Regions from separate parts of the Intrasporangium calvum DSM 43043 genome, predicted to be linked through region 1. Evidence: riboswitches for the same ligand, from Rfam matches in the RefSeq annotation. Region 1 holds a riboswitch; each other region holds the start of a gene.

Evidence for each region. Region 1 has a riboswitch for S-adenosylmethionine ahead of INTCA_RS06385 (bifunctional o-acetylhomoserine/o-acetylserine sulfhydrylase). Riboswitches for the same ligand answer to the same signal wherever they lie in the genome.
Region 2: another riboswitch for S-adenosylmethionine. It lies ahead of metX (homoserine O-acetyltransferase MetX); the one in region 1 lies ahead of INTCA_RS06385 (bifunctional o-acetylhomoserine/o-acetylserine sulfhydrylase).
Region 3: another riboswitch for S-adenosylmethionine. It lies ahead of INTCA_RS11060 (aminotransferase class V-fold PLP-dependent enzyme); the one in region 1 lies ahead of INTCA_RS06385 (bifunctional o-acetylhomoserine/o-acetylserine sulfhydrylase).

The regions. Positions count from the first base shown of each region.
Region 1 is NC_014830.1:1,416,718-1,422,711, forward strand. Features, by position in the region: gene INTCA_RS06370 (hypothetical protein) at 1-766, opposite strand, end outside; gene INTCA_RS19485 (hypothetical protein) at 906-1,241, opposite strand; gene INTCA_RS06375 (hypothetical protein) at 1,294-1,530, shown strand; gene INTCA_RS06380 (S66 family peptidase) at 1,649-2,704, opposite strand; gene INTCA_RS06385 (bifunctional o-acetylhomoserine/o-acetylserine sulfhydrylase) at 2,770-4,092, opposite strand; SAM riboswitch class IV at 4,107-4,222, opposite strand; gene INTCA_RS06390 (acyl-CoA dehydrogenase family protein) at 4,389-5,558, shown strand; gene INTCA_RS06395 (glycosyltransferase family 2 protein) at 5,611-5,994, shown strand, end outside.
Region 2 is NC_014830.1:1,682,787-1,688,780, reverse strand. Features, by position in the region: gene metX (homoserine O-acetyltransferase MetX) at 1-1,188, opposite strand, end outside; SAM riboswitch class IV at 1,208-1,321, opposite strand; gene INTCA_RS07605 (DUF4192 domain-containing protein) at 1,511-2,608, opposite strand; gene INTCA_RS07600 (YkvA family protein) at 2,705-3,226, opposite strand; gene INTCA_RS07595 (EcsC family protein) at 3,216-4,046, opposite strand; gene INTCA_RS07590 (MalY/PatB family protein) at 4,172-5,320, shown strand; gene INTCA_RS07585 (DNA polymerase) at 5,313-5,994, shown strand, end outside.
Region 3 is NC_014830.1:2,432,261-2,438,254, forward strand. Features, by position in the region: gene INTCA_RS19560 (DNA translocase FtsK) at 1-2,556, opposite strand, end outside; SAM riboswitch class IV at 2,743-2,869, shown strand; gene INTCA_RS11060 (aminotransferase class V-fold PLP-dependent enzyme) at 2,905-4,338, shown strand; gene INTCA_RS11065 (endonuclease/exonuclease/phosphatase family protein) at 4,417-5,448, opposite strand; gene INTCA_RS11070 (ribonuclease J) at 5,445-5,994, opposite strand, start outside.

The DNA of each region.
Region 1 (5,994 bases):
TGACGGTGATCGTGGTGGCCGGCTGGCGCACCGTGACCTGGTCCGGGACCTCGATCCACGGCCCCCCGTTGACCCGGAACTGCGCCCCGAACCGCACCTGCACGAACGAGGCGAACTGACCCGCCTCGCGGTAGGTGTGCACCACCTGCCCGTGCGGGTAGGTCCCGCCCGGCGAGTCGGTCGGCCCGAACGAGTCCCCGTCCCCGAAGTGGTAGCGGTAGCTGACCAGCCGGGGCCGGATCTGCACCCGGTAGCCATACATCCGCGCCGGGTCGACCGTGTCGACCTCACCCGGCTCGAACCCCTCGCTCGACCACTGCACCCGGTAGAAGGTCTCGAGGTTGACCAGCGTCGTGTTCCCCTCCGGCTGGGTGGCCACCCGCGCGGTCGCCCACCGCGTCTGGTGGAACGCCGCCACGATCATCTCGACCGTCGGCACCGGGCGCACCCCCGGCACCAGGTTCGGCAGGCAGGTGGTACCGACCAGCTGCTGGCCCAACGGACCGGCCGGGCGGCTGCCGGCGGGCCACTCCTCGGCCGGCAACGGGTCGCCGTCCCGATCGACCCACCACCGGTACACGTCCGAGAGCGGCCCCAGCCCCTGCCGCGGGCTGTTGTCCGCGCACGCCGCCGTCGCCGCCGCCAGGCAGTGACCACTGAGCGCCGGACCCCCCTCGAGATCACACCCCGAGATCGCGATCCGATACCTCCAATGCGCCTGAGGCTTCACCAACAACCGCGCATACTCCGCGTCCAACGCTCGCATCTGAACTGCGTTGAGCGAGGCCGTGACTCCAGTTCCGTCTGTTTCGCAAGTCCAGCCGCTACCGCAGTCGGCAGCAGCCGGAGTGGCCACTGCCAGAGAGAACGCAAGGATTGGCAGCGCAAGAAGAAACTGCGCGCTCCTACGCATTGCTGACCTCTCGAACACTCCACCCCTTCGTTCCCCAGACGAGAGAGAAGATGTTCTTTACAGTCTCCTTCCGGTCTTCCCGCACCGTGTCGCCGCTGTCATTGACGACGCGCGCACCTAGGACCTTAACCGTCGCGTGGATTCGGGAGATCCCATCCGAATCGGCGAGGGTGACGAGGAGGCCGACGTCGATCGGGTCCGACTCGTAGCGTCCCTTGCCGTTCAAGAGCCGCTCTGCCAATGATGCGTAGCCCGAGCATGACTCGGACTCACGCTGGCACAGGCTTCGAATGGCTTCGGGGTTCGGCTTCCTCCAGGACGCGTTCACGACATCGACGAAATGCCTGACAAACGCCTTTGCGCCGTCCTTGGTGTGCTTCTTGGCGGCTGCTGGCAGCCCGTCCGGGAAGTCCGGCGCCGCACTCGTCGGTGACGCGGCCGGCGCCGCCGGCGCCGACGTGGCGACCGAGCTGCTCGGCGCGGACACCGTCGGCACCGGAGTCGTCGGCTCCGGTGCAGCGGACTCAGCCGCGCACCCGGTGAGCGTGACCGCGAGGGCGAGCCCAGCGGCATACGGCAGGAAGGTTTGTCTCGACACGGCTCTTCAGATCCCCTGACCTTGAACGAGGCACGCCACCGGCGTGCAAACGGGCGCAAACGTGACAGAACGGTCCCATGATCCTGCCCGATCCGCACCCCGAACCGCGCCCGCCATCCACAGGACGCTGGCCGAGGTCAGGCCAGCGTCTGGGCGATCGACTGTTCGGCCGTGCTGAAGCGGACCGTGGTGAGCGCCCCGTTGACGAGGGCGAAATGGGGGGCCACGTGCCCGCACTCGACGTCGGCGATGATCGGCACACCGAGCTCACCAAGCGCCTCGACAACGGCGTCGTGCTGGGACAGGTCACCGGCTGAGGGCGCCGTGGTCCGGGAGACCAGGATGCCGTTACTCCGATCGAACCAGCCGTGCAGGCGCATCGCGTGCAGCGCCCGGCAGATGTCGTAGGCCGCCCACTCCGCCACATCGAGGACGTGGATGATGCCCTCCGGAGCGCAGGCGTCGGCGAACCCACTGACGTCGCCGTACGCCCCACCGGCGAGGAAGCTCACCGTCTCGACGCATCCGGCGACCAGACGCCCCTGCAGCGCCACGGGCTCGCCACCGGCACCCGGGTCGATCCGGGTCCACGTGCCCGGCTGGTCGAGGTGGTACTCGGCGGCGCCGGGGTCGGCGGCCCAGTCGTCGAACCCGGTGCTGCGCCAGCGGCCGGGGGACTGCTGCCTGATCTCGGCGCCGACGGCTGACCCGGCCACGTCGAGCCAGTGGGCGACCCCGACGGGGGTCCGATACAGGGTGTCCATGAAGTTCTGGCCATGGATGGTCGCGATCCCGGTCCGCAGGGTGAGCGGGGTGAGCCACGTCGACGTGTCGGAGTACCCGACGCACCACGTCGGCTCGGCGTCGGCGATCGCCTCGAAGTCGAGCAGCCCCAGAAGGTCGATGCCGGTCTCTCCGCCCCACGGCGGCACGACCGCCCGGATGTCAGGGTCGGTCAGCATCCGCATCAGCTCCGCAGCGCGCTGCTCCTTCGGGGCGCTGACCTGCGAGGGCGTGTGCATGCACTCGCCGATCTCGACGTCGAAGCCCTCGCCCTCCAAGAAGGCCCGAGTCACCTCGACCCGAGGCCACAGGCGGTCCGGCACACCCGAGCTGGGCGCGGTCACGCCGATCCGGTCACCCGGGCGCAACGGGACCGGATAACGGACGGCGGTCGCGTTCTCGGCGGGCATGGGGGCCAGCGTACGAGCGGGAGGGGGTGAGCGGCATACGGGCTGCCGCCCACCCCGCGGGACGGTCAGCCCTTGGCGGCGGCGAAACCCTGCTCGAGGTCGGCGATGATGTCGTCGATGTGCTCGATCCCGACGGACAGACGGACGAGGCCCGGCGTCACGCCGGCAGCGAGGCGGTCCTCGTCCGGTCCCTGCGAATGAGTCGTGGACGCGGGGTGGATCACGAGCGAGCGGACGTCGCCGATGTTCGCGACGTGGCTGTGCAGGGTCAGGCCCTCGACGAACCTCTTGCCGGCCTCCAGGCCACCCGCGATCTCGAAGGCGAGAACGGCTCCCGCACCCTTCGGGACGTACTTCTGCGCCAGCGCGTGGTTGGGATCGTCCGGCAGCGAGGCCCAGACGACCTTCTCGACCTGGTCGTGGCCCTGCAGGAAGGCGGCGACCCGGTGGGCGTTCTCGATGTGCCGCTCGACCCGCAGCGACAGCGTCTCGATCCCCTGGCCGATGAGGAACGCGTTGAACGGCGAGATGGCGTTGCCGAGGTCGCGCAGCAGCTGGACGCGGGCCTTGAGGATGAAGGCGAGGTTGACCCCGAAGGCGCCGTCCTTGCCGAGATCTCGGGCGTAGACCAAGCCGTGGTAGCTCGGGTCGGGCTGGTTGTAGTTCCGGAAGCGCTCGGGGTCAGCGCCGAAGTCGAAGTTGCCCGAGTCGACGATGACACCCGCGATCGTCGTGCCGTGGCCGCCGAGGTACTTCGTCGCGGCGTGGACGACGATGTCGGCGCCGTGCTCGATCGGGCGGAGCAGGAACGGCGTGGCAATGGTGTTGTCGACGACGAGCGGCACGCCCACCTCGTGTGCGACCCGCGCGACGGCCTCGATGTCGAGGATGTCCGACTTGGGGTTGGCGATGGTCTCGCCGAAGAACAGCTTGGTGTTCGGCCGCGTCGCGGCACGCCACGACTCGGGGTCGGCGCTGTCCTCGACGAACGTCACCTCGATGCCGAGCTTGGGCAGGGTGTTCTGGAACAGGTTGTACGTCCCGCCGTAGAGCGCCGGGCTCGCGACGACGTGGTCGCCGGCCTCCGCGATGTTGATGATCGCCAAGAACGTCGCGGACATGCCCGAGCTGAGCAGCAGGGCGCCAACCCCGCCCTCGAGGGACGCGATCCGCTTCTCGACGGCGTCCTGGGTGGGGTTCATGATCCGGGTGTAGATGTTGCCGAGCTCGGACAGGGCGAAGAGGTTCTTCGCGTGGTCCGTGTCGTTGAAGACGTAGCTCGTCGTCTGGTAGATCGGCAGGGCTCGCGCCCCGGTCGCCGGGTCAGCCTGCTCCTGCCCGACATGGATCTGGCGGGTCTCGAACGACCAGTCGGGGTTGTCACTCATGGCGTGCTTCCTCACACTCGCGCTTGCACGCCGGCGAATGCCGGGTGCCAGGTCTTCACCCGGGGCACCCCGCCGCGTAGCGAGGGTTGCCGGTCAGCGAGCCGGGGCCGTGACGCTGACACTCATGACCTTTCGGGGATGGTATGCCGCTGAGCTCCTCCCAGCCCGACGTGTCCTCATCGTGGACGCTGAGTCCCCATGCTGGACAGGGCCGGTGCGTGCGGGCAGACCCGCGGCGCCGCGCGTGGTCTCAATCACTTGGACGTCCTACTAAATGTGTCTCGCGAGTAGCATGGGTGACCGTGACCAGCACTGACTTCGACCTGTTCCGTATCAGCGAGGACCACGAGGCGCTCCGTGAGGCGGTGCGCGCGGTGGCCGAGGACAAGATCGCCCCCTACGCGGCAGCCGTCGACGAGGAGGCCCGCTACCCCCAGGAGGCGCACGACGCGCTCGTCGCATCGGACTTCTTCGCTCCGCACGTCCCGGAGGAGTACGACGGGGTCGGCGCGGATGCCCTGGCCACGTGCATCGTCATCGAGGAGGTGGCTCGCGTCGATGCGTCGGCGTGCCTCATCCCGGCCGTCAACAAGCTCGGCTCGCTGCCGCTGATCCTCGCTGCGAGCGAGGACGTCAAGCGCAGGTACCTGCCGCCGCTGGCCCACGGTGAGACGACGTTCTCGTACGGCCTGTCCGAGCGGGAGGCCGGATCCGACACCGCCTCGATGAAGTGCCGCGCCCGCCGGGACGGCGACGACTGGGTGCTGAACGGCCAGAAGTCGTGGATCACCAACGCCGGCGTGTCCGAGTACTACACGGTGCTCGCGGTCACGGACCCCGACGGTCCGCGGGGCAACAACGTCACCGCTTTCGTCGTCGAGAAGTCGGATGCGGGCTTCACGTTCGGGGAGAAGGAGCGCAAGCTCGGGATCAAGGGCAGCCCGACCCGCGAGCTGCACTTCGACAACGTGCGGATCCCCGGCGACCGGGTCGTCGGGGAGGTGGGCGACGGCCTGAAGATCGCCTTGCGCACCCTCGACCACACCCGCGTCACGATCGGCGCCCAGGCCATCGGCATCGCCCAGGGCGCCCTTGACCAGGCGGTCGCCTACGTCAAGGAGCGCAAGCAGTTCGGCAAGCGGATCGCCGACTTCCAGGGCATCCAGTTCATGCTCGCCGACATGGCGATGGAGGTCGAGGCCGCACGCCAGATGGTCTACGTCGCCGCCGCGAAGTCGGAGCGGGGGGACAAGGACCTCACGTTCTTCGGGGCGGCGGCCAAGTGCTTCGCCTCCGACGTCGCAATGAAGGTGACCACGGATGCGGTGCAGCTGCTGGGCGGCGCCGGGTACACCAAGGACTTCCCGCTCGAGCGGATGATGCGCGACGCGAAGATCACGCAGATCTACGAGGGCACCAACCAGATCCAGCGCGTCGTCATGGCGCGTCAGCTCCTCAAGGGTTGAGGGGTAGTCTCCTCAGGACCGAGTCCCCGAGCCCCCGGAGCGGACGCACCCCGTGGACCATGCCCCACCCATCAGCGTCATCATGCCCCTGCTCAACGAGGAGCAACACCTGGGTGAAGCCGTCGAGGCGATCCTCGACCAGCGCTACCCAGGCGAGCTGGAGCTCGTCCTCGCGATCGGTCGCGGCCATGACGACACGCTGGGCGTCGCCCGGGAGCTCGCCCGCCGGGACCACCGGATCATCGTCGTCGAGAACCCCTCAGGCCGCACCCCTGACGCACTCAACCTCGCCGTCGGGGCAGCCAACCACGAGATCATCGTGCGGGTCGACGGGCACGGGTTCCTCAGCCCCGGCTACATCGAGCGGGCCGTGACGGTGCTCGAGGAGACCGGGGCGGCCAACGTGGGCGGCGTGATGTACGCCGAGGGGTCCTCG
Region 2 (5,994 bases), 270 kb from region 1:
GGAGCGGATGATTCGCCCGACCTGCTCAGCCTCGATGAGGAAGCCGTCGTGACCATAGCGGGAGGTGATCCGGGCCCGCACGGACCGCGGCAGCAGCTCGTGCATCTCGTCGGACAGACTGGGCGGGTAGAGCCGATCCGAGTCGACCGAGACGATGGTGCACTCCGCGGTGACGCGAGCCAGGGCCGCAGCGATGCCACCGCGCCCGCGCCCGACGTCGTGGGAGTTCATGGCGTCGGTCAGGACGAGGTACGAGTTGGCGTCGAAGCGCCGGGCCAGCTTGCCCGCGTGGTGGTCCAGGTAGCTCTCCACGGCGAAACGTCCCCGCTCGCCCGACCGGAGCGGGTCCTCGCCCAGCTGGGACGCGCGGCCGAAGCGGTCGTCGAGCTCGACGCCGGTGCGGTAGGTGATGTGCGCGATCCGTCGCGCGAGCCCGAGCCCGGCTTCGGGCGACCGGCCGCGCCCGTAGTAGTCCCCGCCGGCGAAGTGCGGGTCCTGGCGAATCGCGAGGAGCTGCGGCTGGCACCACGCGATCTGGTCGGCGGTCGCGTAGGCGGTGCTCGCGAGCACGATGCTGCGGTCGACCCGCTCGGGATGCGACACCGCCCACTCGATGGCCCGCATGCCCCCCATCGACCCTCCGACGACGGCCGCCACCCGGGTCGCGCCGAGCTGATCCAGGAGCCGGGCCTCGACCTCGACCTGATCACGAATGGTGATGTAGGGGAAGCGGCTACCCCACTCTCGTCCATCCGGTGCGGCGCTCGAGGGCCCGGTGGTGCCCTGGCAGCCGCCGAGGACGTTGGCCGCGACGACGAACCAGACGTCCGTGTCGATCGGACGTCCCGGCCCGACGAGGCCGGGCCACCAGCCGGGCGACGCGTGACCGTCACCGGCCTCGCCCTCGACGTGGCTGTCGCCGGTCAGGGCGTGCTCGATGAGCACGACGTTGTCGCCGGCCGAGTTGAGGGTGCCCCACGTCTCGTAGGCCACCGTGACGTCCGGGATCCTGCCTCCGCGTTCCAGGTGGACATCCCCGATCTCGGCGAACCTGCGCGAGCCGACGGGATCACCCACGCGCCAGGCCCCGACGACGGTCCGCCGGACCGGTGCGGCGGGGAAGCCGTTGCGCACGGTCTCACGCCCGGGGCGGACCCGTCGCGTCGAGGTGTGATGGCTCTCTGTCATCGTCAAGATCGACTCCCGGTACTCGCGCTTGCCGACACCGGTTGGGGCGCGGCCTGGTCCTCACCCGGGGCACCCCACCGCGAAGGAGGGTTGCCGACCAGCGAGCCGGGGCTTGTCGCTGGTGCTCATGACCTGGTGCAACTCTACGTCACCCCCGGCGCGGGCACAGCCCCGTCGTCCACGGGGTGGAACGCGTGCTCCAACGCTGCCCCGACGCTCCCCTGTCGCTCCCCCGACTCCGCCCCGACTTCGGGCATCGTCTGGGCCGCTGGCCACGCAGGCCGTAGCCATCCATCGCGGTGTCCACCGCAAGGGGGCGCCGTCACGCTGCCGGCATGCGAACGCCGTGCTCGAGACCCAGCCGGATCAGACCTGCCAGCCGGTGTCCCGGGTCGATCTCCAGGGCCCGGTCGACACACATCCCAGCCCGCGTGCCGTCGCCCTGGGACCAGGAGTAGGCAGCCGCGATGGTGAGGACCGGCGCGGCGAACCGGACGGGCGTCACCCGACACAACGTCAGGAGGGCGTCCTGGACGGTCCGGCCGTGGCAGACGACGTCCGCGTGCTGGGCCTCGTCACGGGGCGGATCCAGAGGCCCGACCTTCGTGGTGAGCCGGGTGAGCAGACGACCGTCGACCGCGTCGAGCGGCAGCCAGCCGGGGCAGAGCCACGCCACGAGGGCGTCGCGCAGGTCCAGGTCCTCGAGCGGACCCACGAGGGCAGGAACCAGAGCGGCGAGTCCTCCTGCAGGTGTCGCCCCACGCAGCACCACGCCCCACGCGTCGAGACACTCGTCGGTCAGCGAGTCCCACAGGCCCTGGCCGGTAGGACCGCCGGTCCCGCCTCCGGCCGCGCCGAGGACCGTCGCCTGCCGCGCCCTTCGGTACGTGCGTCGCCACTCCTCGACGGCCAGCGCCATCTGCTCGTCGTGGGCCTCGGCCCGCGGCGCGACGAGCGACTCGACCGCACGACGGTCGGCGAGCACCGACCTGCCCTGAGCAACGTACCCGGCGACCGCCGGCACGTCCGAGGGAACCGGCAGTGCCTCGCCATCCTCCGCGCAGCCGTCGTCCCTCGTGCAGTACCACCGCCCGTCCCGGACCACGACGTCCTCGTCCACCGGGATGCCGTCCAGCCCCAGCGCCGCACCCAGCGCGTCAGCCAGGGGGCGCGACTCGCCGGCCCGGTCCTCGAAGCTCACGAGGACGACAGAAGAGGGCGCCTCCCGGAGGATCGGCTCGCGCAGCTGGGAGGCGGCCAGGGCCGCGTCCTTCCTGCCGACGACATCCACCCGGGCGACCAGGCCAACGGCCTTGGCGTGCAAGCAGATGATGACGACGCTGCGCTCGGGCTGGAACCCGAGGTGGTACGGGACGATGGTGACGAGTTCGGCGGGTCCGGAGACCGAGATCTTCTGCATGCCCCGAGACTGGTCGAGGCTCCGTCCGTTCGTCCCCCCTCGCCGCCAGCCTGTGGATGACCACCCGCCGGGCCCAGGGGATGTGGACGACCGTGGTCAGCGTTCCAGCCGGCGGCGCACGGTCTCCATGATGTACGCGGTGGCCGCGTCACGGGCCTGACCGGTCAGGCGAGGCCCGGCGCCGGTGGCCGCCACCTCCCGACGGGGGTGGGACGTACTCGCGTCAGCGCCCACGACGTCACCCGAGACGGTCTCGGACGCCCGGCGGCGGCCCTGCCCCGCCTCCCAGGCCAGGAAGCGGTCGGTCTCCTCGAGCAGGGCCCTGATCGCCCAGGCGATGACCACGGCGTCGTCAGCTGCGCCCACGACTGGGAGCAGGGCTTCGGGGACGAGGTCCACGGGCGAGACGATGTAGGCCGCGGCTGCGGCGAGCATCCCCAAGCGCCCCCGTGTGGTGCCGGCATACTCACCTCCGATGGTCGCCCGGACCAGGCGCGGGACCGCTTGGACGCGGCTGGACAGGCTCGGCGCGCCCGGTCTCGTCGAGGCCCGCACGACGGAGGCCGTCGTCGCGAGGAGCTTGAGGCGCGACGCGCCGCTCGTCCCCCTACCGGCCACCGGCCGCCGCCCCTCCGGTCACGTCAGGGGCACCGGAGGGGCCGCCCATCCCCCCGCGGTCGGTCGGGGTCCGGCGCGGGAACTCCTCGACCGCCTGCGTGGCGATCCGGCCCAGCAGGTAGACGTCGACGCCGCCGCCGACGAGTCCGCCCACCACGGGGACCGCCCGACCGAGCTTGGCGATGACGCCGGACCCGAGCCGACCGAGCAGGCGGAAGGCGATGGCCTTGTTGAGGACCATGAGAGCGGGCGCGGGAAGCCGTTCGAGCGCCACCGACGTGAGTCGCCCACCGGCTGCGAAGACTCCTGCCTTCTTGAGCAGATCGTCGCTGTCGGCGCCGGCGAGGGTCAGGAGGACGGCGGACCGGACCTGCGGCTGGTCGATGTCGTAGCCCCTGAGCCGCGCCGTCGCTGCCGTCATCCGGGTGCCCAGCAGGTAGAACTCCAGCACGTTGGCGGGCAGGGCCACCGGCATGGTGAAGAACCCGCCCAGCCCGGTGACGAATCCCCCGGCGGCGCCGAGCCGGCGGTGGGCGCGCTGGACGCTGCGAATCGCCTCCTCGGGGTCGCCGCCGGCGTCCGCAAGCGCACGGTCCGCCACCGCTCGGGCCGAGGCGAACGGCCCCCTGCCGTCGATCCCGACGTCGAGCAGGCGCTCGAGGAGCCGGGTGGCCGCTCCGCTGAGACCGCCCTCATCCACTGCCCTCGCGCGTTCCAGCGCGCTGGCGGCGTTGCCGCTCCGGGCTGCCTCCTGCACCCGACCGGCCGTCCGGTCAGCGGCCGCTGCGGTCTCGTCCTTACCCCATCCGAAGATGCCCACGTGGTTCCTCTCCTGAGACTGTCCGGGCGTCGCTGACGTTACGCGATCCCGGCTCCAGAGAGGGCCGGTGGCCCTCCGCGGGTCCCTTACCCCGTCTCGTCGGTGTCCTCTCCTAGGCTCGGGCCATGACCGACCGCATCCTGTCCGCCTCCGTCGAGGACCTGAGACGGTCACGGACCAGCCTCAAGTGGCGACTCCACCCCTCAGACGTCCTGCCGCTCTGGGTCGCGGAGATGGACTGCGCGCCGTGCCCGGCGGTCCTCACCGCCGTGACGGGGGCCGTCCGCAGAGGTGACACGGGCTATCCCTGGGCCCGCGACTACGCCGACGCCTTCGCCGGGTTCGCCGCCGGCCAGTGGGGTTGGGAGGTCGACGCCGGGAGTGCGCACGTCGTCGCTGACGTCCTCACGGGGATCGCCCGGCTCCTCGAGGTGCTCACCGGTCCCGGGCCGTCGGTGGTCGTCAGCTCCCCTGTCTACAACGCCTTCTTCACGGTCATCGACGCGGTCGGCCGGGGGGCGGTGGACGCTCCGCTCACGAGGGAGGGTCGTCTGGACCCCGACACGCTCGCGGCGGCGTTCGAGGAGGTGACCTCGGGTGGCCGCAGTGCCGTCTACCTGCTCGCCAACCCGCACAACCCCACCGGCGTGGTCCACACGCGAGGCGAGCTCGAGATGCTGGCCAGACTCGCCGCCGAGCACGACGTCACGGTCATCTCCGACGAGATCCATGCGGCCCTCGTCTACGAGCCGGGGTCCTTCACCCCCTACCTCACCGTCGCGGGCAGCGAGCGGGGCATCACGGTGACCTCGGCGTCGAAGGCGTGGAACCTCGCCGGCCTCAAGGCCGGCCTCCTCATCCCGGGGTCCGAGGCCCGGACGCTGGTCGGTCGGCTCCACCCGTTCGTCGGTTTCGGGGCGAGCCACCTCGGGGTGATCGCCCACACGGCGGCGTGGACCGAGGGGGTCGACTGGGTCTCGCGCCTCGTCGCGGAGCTCGACGAGAACCGCCGCCTCCTCGCCGAGCTCGTGAGCAGCCGGCTGCCCGGCGTGCGGCTCCGGCTGCCCGAGGCGACCTACCTCGGCTGGCTCGACTGCCGTGCCCTCGGTCTGGGTGACGATCCCTCCGCTCACTTCCGGGAGAAGGCGCGGGTGGCGCTCAGCGACGGCCCGTCCTTCGGCGCCGGGGGCGCGGGCTTTGCCCGACTCAACTTCGCGACGTCCCCCGGGATCCTCCGCGAGGCGGTTGACCGGATGGCCGAGTCCCTTGGCTGACCACCCTTCCGGCACACCGTTGGTCGCGCTCGTCGTCGGACCTCGAGCGGCGTATGCCGCTGGGCCCGGTCTCGATGAGGCGTGGCCGCTCGCTGAGGTGTCCTCCCGGGTCGCTCGACGCGTCGAGTCGGACCACCCTCGCTGGGTTGTCTGGTCGGCCGACGCCGCCCTCCGCGGCGTCGTCACCGCACGCGTCGAGGTCCCCCGGACCTGGGATCTCGCCGAGGCGCACCGGTTGATCCACGGCGGTTGGTCGGCCACCCCGGGCCACGTCTGGGCCGGCTGTCGGGGCCTGCCGCAGGCAGAGGTGCCGCGACTGCGGGCGGGTCGACATGCAGCATTCGACGGCGACCTGTTCGACCACGCCGAACGGTCGGTGGACGAGGTGCTCACGGACTCAGGCCATCTCCGTGCCGACGCCCTGGGCAGCTGGGCCACCACCACGGAACGGCTGGCGCGGTTGGCGCACCTGGCGCTGGAAATCCAACGGGTTCAGGAGGCGTCGCTTCGCGAACGCGCCGGCGGCCGGGCGGAGCGCCTCATCCGCACCGTGTGGTCCGAGTCCGCGGCCGCGGTGCTGTGCCTCGAGCTCGAGCGCGACGGCCTGCCGGTCGACCGCCTGGCCGCGGAGGACCTCATCTCGGCCGCGGCGGGCCCTCGCCCCCGGGACGACG
Region 3 (5,994 bases), 1.0 Mb from region 1:
CCGGACCAGCACGTCCCGGGCCTTCGACCCCTCGCTCGGACCGACGACCCCGCGTGACTCGAGCAGGTCCATGAGCCGCCCCGCCTTGGCGAAGCCGACCCTGAGCTTGCGTTGCAGCATGGAGGTCGACCCGAACTGGGTCGTGACGACGAGCTCGGTGGCCTGGAGCAGGACGTCGAGGTCGTCGCCGATGTCGTCGTCGATCTGCTTCTTCGGCTGCGCGACGGTGACGTTCTCGACGTAGTTCGGCTTGAGCTGGGTCGTGACGAACTTGACGACCTCGTGGATCTCCGACTCGTTGACCCAGGCGCCCTGGACGCGCATCGGCTTGCTCGCTCCCATCGGCAGGAAGAGCGCGTCGCCCTGCCCGATGAGCTTCTCGGCGCCGGGCTGGTCCAGGACGACCCGCGAGTCGGCCAGCGAGCTCGTCGCGAACGCCATCCGGGAGGGGACGTTGGCCTTGATGAGGCCGGTCACGACGTCGACCGACGGACGCTGCGTCGCGAGGACGAGGTGGATGCCGGCGGCCCGGGCGAGCTGGGTGATGCGGACCACGGACTCCTCGACGTCTCGAGGGGCCACCATCATCAGGTCCGCGAGCTCGTCGACGACGACGAGCAGGTAGGGGTAGGTGGTCAGCTGCCGCTCCGAGCCGGGCAGCGGCTTGACCTTGCCGGCCCGGACCGCCTTGTTGAAGTCGTCGACGTGCTTGAACCCGAACGCGGCGAGGTCGTCGTAGCGCTGGTCCATCTCCTTGACCACCCAGGCGAGGGCCTCGGCCGCCTTCTTCGGGTTGGTGATGATCGGCGTGATGAGGTGCGGGATCCCCTCGTAGGCGGTCAGCTCGACCCGCTTGGGGTCGACGAGGATGAGCCGGACCTCCTCGGGCGTCGAACGCATGAGGATCGAGGTGATCATCGAGTTGACGAAGCTCGACTTGCCGGAGCCGGTGGCCCCGGCCACGAGCAGGTGCGGCATCTTGGCCAGGTTGGCGATGACGTAGGCGCCCTCGACGTCCTTGCCGACACCCATGACCATCGGGTGCTCGTTGTTGCGAGCCGTCTGGCTGCGAAGGACGTCGCCGAGCGCGACGTTCTCGCGGTCCGCGTTGGGGATCTCGATCCCGATGGCGCTCTTGCCGGGGATCGGGCTGAGGATGCGGACGTCGGCCGACGCCACGGCGTAGGCGATGTTCTTGGAGAGGGCCGTGACCCGCTCCACCTTGGTGCCCGAGCCGAGCTCGACCTCGTAGCGGGTCACCGTCGGGCCGCGGGTGAACCCCGTGACGGCTGCGTCGATGTCGAACTGGTCGAAGACGTGCGTCAGCGACTCCACGACCTTGTCGTTGGTGTGGCTCCGGGTCTTGTGCGGCGCCCCGTGCGCGAGCAACGCGTGGTCCGGCAGGTGGTAGGTGACGTTTCCCTCGAGCGAGAGCTGCTCGACCCGCGACGGGATCGGCGAGGTGGGGGGCGGGACGAGCTCCGGCTTGGGCCCGACCTTGGACGGGTCCGGTGCACCGGGCGACCGGGGATCGATCGCCTGGGTGCTGCTGGACGAGCCGGCCGGGCGAGGAGCGAGGACCCCGGGGGCGGTGGGCCGCTTCTCACCGGGACGCAGACCCAGGGTGGGCTCGTCCTCGGCGCCCTTGGTCGCCGCCTGCCGGAAGGCCTCGTCCCCGTCGCGCTCGCTGAGGTCGACCGCCTTGCGCCGGCTGCGTTTCGCCGGCCCGGTGCCCGCGGCGTCCCCGGCCCCGTCGGCGCTGTCCGCTTCGAGTGGGCGATGCAGCACGAGAGCGCGCAGCTGACGCAGCCGGTGCGGGATGTGGTTGACGGGAGTCGCTGTGATCACGAGCAGCCCGAAGGTTCCGAGCAGGATGAGGATGGCCAGCGCGCCGTACCGTGACACCGCAGCGTCGAGCGGGCTCGAGGCGAGGAAGCCGATGATGCCGCCCGCGGCGCGCATGCCCTCGGCGCCGTCAGGAGGGTTGGGGATGCCGTCGCTGAGGTGCGCGAGCCCGCAGGCGGCGAACGTCAGGGCCACGGTGCCGACGATGATGCGGTTCGTCGCCGCCTCGTCCTCGGGTGAGCGCAGCACGCGCAGCCCGAGCAGGAGCAGGACGAGGGGGACGGCGTAGGCGATGCGGCCGAACGTCCCCGCGACCACGGCATGGACCGCGTCGCCGAAGACGCCACGGACGCCCCACCACTCCCGGGCGGCGACGACGATGGCGAGCGCGATGAGCCCGAACCCCACACCGTCCCGGCGGTGCTCGGGCTCGAGGTCGCGCGCGCTCGCGCCGACCCGGCGCACCGCTCCCCCGGCGACGTGGGAGACGCCCATCCACGTGTTGCGCACCGCCCGGATGGGCAGCGGCAGCCCGCCGCCCTTCGCCTTGCCGCGGGGGGCCGGACGCGTCGTGCTGCGAGCGCCCCCTCGGCCCGCGGCGGGGCGCGCGGCCGCCCTGGCCCGACCGGCGGACGAGGCGCCCGCGTCAGACGCTCCCCGCGTCGTCGTGGACGAACTGGGGCGCGCGCTGCTGGACCGACGTGTCGCCATGTTCGCACCGTACGACACTGACCCACCGAACTCACGCGTCACACGCGCAACACGGCCATTTGGGGTGGATCCCACCACCATGGAAGGGTTCGAGCGTGAGCCGGCCCAGCGGCATACGTCCCAGATGACGACACGCTCCACCCGTCGGGTGGACACGGCGACGGCGGGCTCCCTATCTTCGTGGCAGGTCATGAGCGCCAGCGTCAAGCCCCGGCTCGCTGGCCAGCAACCCTCCTCCGCGGTGGGGTGCTCCGGGTGACGACCAGGCCGCCCTCGCCACGTTCGTGGTGACGAGGTGCGGCAAGCGCGGACCTGCACCCGGTGGGTCCCCCGACCCAGGAGCAGGCCATGTCAGTCCTCCCCCGAACCGTTTCCGGATTCCACCCCGGCGCAGACGGGACCCCCGGCGCCGCACCGTGCGGCGGCGGGACACCGCACGGCTTGACGACCCGGAGCCGAACCGCCGGCACCGTCGCTTCAGAGCTGCCCCGCGTCGTCGGGGCCGGGCTCGTCGTGCCCACCCTCTCCGGCCCCACGCCCTACGCGAACCTGGACCACGCCGCCTCCACTCCTGCCCTCGTGGCCGTCAAGGAGGCCGTCGACCGCGCCCTGGAGACGTACGCCTCGGTCCACCGGGGCGCCGGCTACGCGTCGCGTCTCACCAGCGCCTGGTACGAGCAGGCTCGGGCCGAGGTGGCCGCCTTCGTCGGCGCCCGCTCCGACGACGCCGTCATCTTCACGCGGACGACGACGGACTCGTGGGCCGTGCTGTCCGCGGCGCTCCCGGCGGACACCACCGTCTTCGTCTTCGCCTCCGAGCACCACTCCACCCTCCTACCGTGGGGCGACCTCCGCACGGTCCGTCTCCCCGTTCCGCACAGTGTCGCCGAGGCCCGGGCACTCCTGGCGGACGAGCTGGCCGCGCGGTCCGGCGGACAGCACGCGGCGCACCGGCTCGTCGTCATCACCGGGGCGTCGAACGTCACCGGCGAGATCTGGCCGGTCGAGGACTTCGCGCGACTGGCCCACGAGCACGGCGCCCGCATCGCCGTCGACGCCGCGCAGCTGTCGGCGCACCGTCGGATCGACGTCGCCGCGTGGGACGTGGACTACCTCGCCTTCTCCGGGCACAAGACCTACGCGCCGTTCGGCACCGGCGTCCTCGCCGGCCGGTCGGACTGGCTCGACGGGGGCGACCCCTACCTGCGCGGCGGTGGCGCGACCCGTGTCGTCGCCGCAGGCGACACGACCTGGGCGACCGGTGCGGCCCGGCACGAGGGCGGCAGCCCCAACGTCATCGGCGCCATCGCCCTGGCGGCCGCGTGCGCGACGATCGCCGCCCACCGGGTCGCCATCGAGGAGCACGAGTCCCGGCTGCTCTCCCGACTTCGTGACGGCCTGAGCACGATCGACGGCGTGGACGAGCTGTCGATCTTCGACGAGCGGCACGACCGCGTCGGGGTGGTGGCCTTCACGGTGCGAGGGTTCGAGGCCTCACTGGTCTCCCAGGTGCTCTCGGTGGAGCACGGGGTCGGGGTCCGGGACGGCCGGTTCTGCGCCCACCTGCTCGTCGACGACCTGCTCTCCGGCACCGGGGAGCACGAGACCGCGGTCCGGGCCAGCATCGGTCTCGGTTCGACGAAGGAGGGCGTGGACCGTCTCATCGGCGGCCTGCGTGAGCTCGTCGAGGCCGGACCGGCCGCCGCGTGGACTCGCGCTGACTCCGGCTGGGTGGTCGACGGCGACGACCCGCGCGACCGTGAGGTCGTCCGCCCCTGGTGACGTGGCCGAGGTCCGGGGCCCGCTGTCAGAGCCCGCGGCACGAGTGCGAGTCAGGGAGTGCGAGTCAGGGAGTGCGAGTCAGGGAGTGGTGGACTCGGTCTCGGGGAGCGCATACGTGGCCCACACGATGGCATGGTCAGTCCCGTGGATCGCGGTGGATCCTGCCTCCACGACCGTCAGCCCCCGGCTCAGCAGGTGGTCGAGCTGGATGTAGGGCGGGACCCGCTGGCCGACGAACGGCCAGGTGCGGACCCAGCCGAGCCCGGCCACCTGGTGGGCGTCGTCGAAACCTTCGGCGGTGTGCCGGAACGCGGGGTGACCTCGACTGGCGTTGAAGTCGCCCGCCAGGAGGACGGGCTCGCTGCCTTCCTGGCGGTCCCGCCACGTCGCGAGCGCCCGGAGCGCAGCGCGCCACTCGACGGTGTCGCCGGCGAGGGGGGCGGGCACGTGGACGGCCTTCACCCGCACGGCCGTACCGGTGACGTCGACGACGACTTCCGGCTGCAGGCTCGGGGTGTGCGCGTCGACCGGGTCCTCGCCGGTGGTCTCCGTCGCCGGGAACCGGGAGAAGACCATGGTGCCGGTGTACGACTCCGGCCGTGTCTCCCCGACCTCCTCGATGAACCACTGGTCGAGACCCGCCTCGTCGAGGGCAGCCAGCGCCTCCGGCGTCACCTCGGTGGCGACGAGCACGTCAACCGCCTCGGCCCGGACCGCGTCCGCGACCTGCTCGGCGTCAGCGCGGCCGAACGACAGGTTGACCGCCATCACCGTGAGGTCCAGCGGTGCGTCGGGTGACGTCTCGGCGAACCAGCTCGGCAGCGCGATGGACGCAGCCACCGCGACCGCCGCGCCGACGGGGAGGAGCATCCACCACCGCCGGAGCAGGGCGGTGACGCCGAGGAGACCGAGCAGGCCGAGGGCGACCAACGGGCCGGCGGTCTGGAGAACCACCACCGGCTGCCAGGTCGAGTCGAGCCAGCGGGCTCCGCCGACGACACCGAGAACGACGAGCACCAGGGCGATGAGGAGGTCGGGCCCGGCCGGCCGGGACCGGCCGAGCCACCCTGGCGTGGGCCGACCCGGTCGCCGTCTCGCGGTCTCGGTCACGCCTGGAGCACGACAGGGATGATCATCGGCCGGCGACGGATCTTGCCACCCACCCAGGACCCCACGGCGCGGCGGATCACCTGCTGGAGCTGCTGGTCATCGCGGACGCCGTTGGCGACGGCCTCCTCGATGGCCCGCTCGACCTTCGGGATCACCTGCTGGAAGATCTCCTCGCTCTCGACGAAGCCACGCGCCGTGATCTCGGGCCCGGAGGCGATCTTGCCGGTGGCCGCGTCGAGCACGACGATGCAGGTGATGAAGCCCTCGTCCCGAAGGATCCGACGGTCCTTGAGCAGGGCCTCGTCGGTGCCGCCGATGTTGGTCCCGTCGACGTAGATGTAGCCGCAGTCGACGACGCCGGTGATCCGGGCGTGCCCGTCGACGAGGTCGACGACGACGCCGTCCTCGGCGAGCACGACGTTGCGCTCCGGGACGCCGGTCTGGATGGCGAGCTGGGCGTTGGCGAACATGTGCCGCCACTCGCCGTGCACGGGCATGACGTTGCGCGGCTTGACGATGTTGTAGCAGTAGAGCAGCTCACCGGCG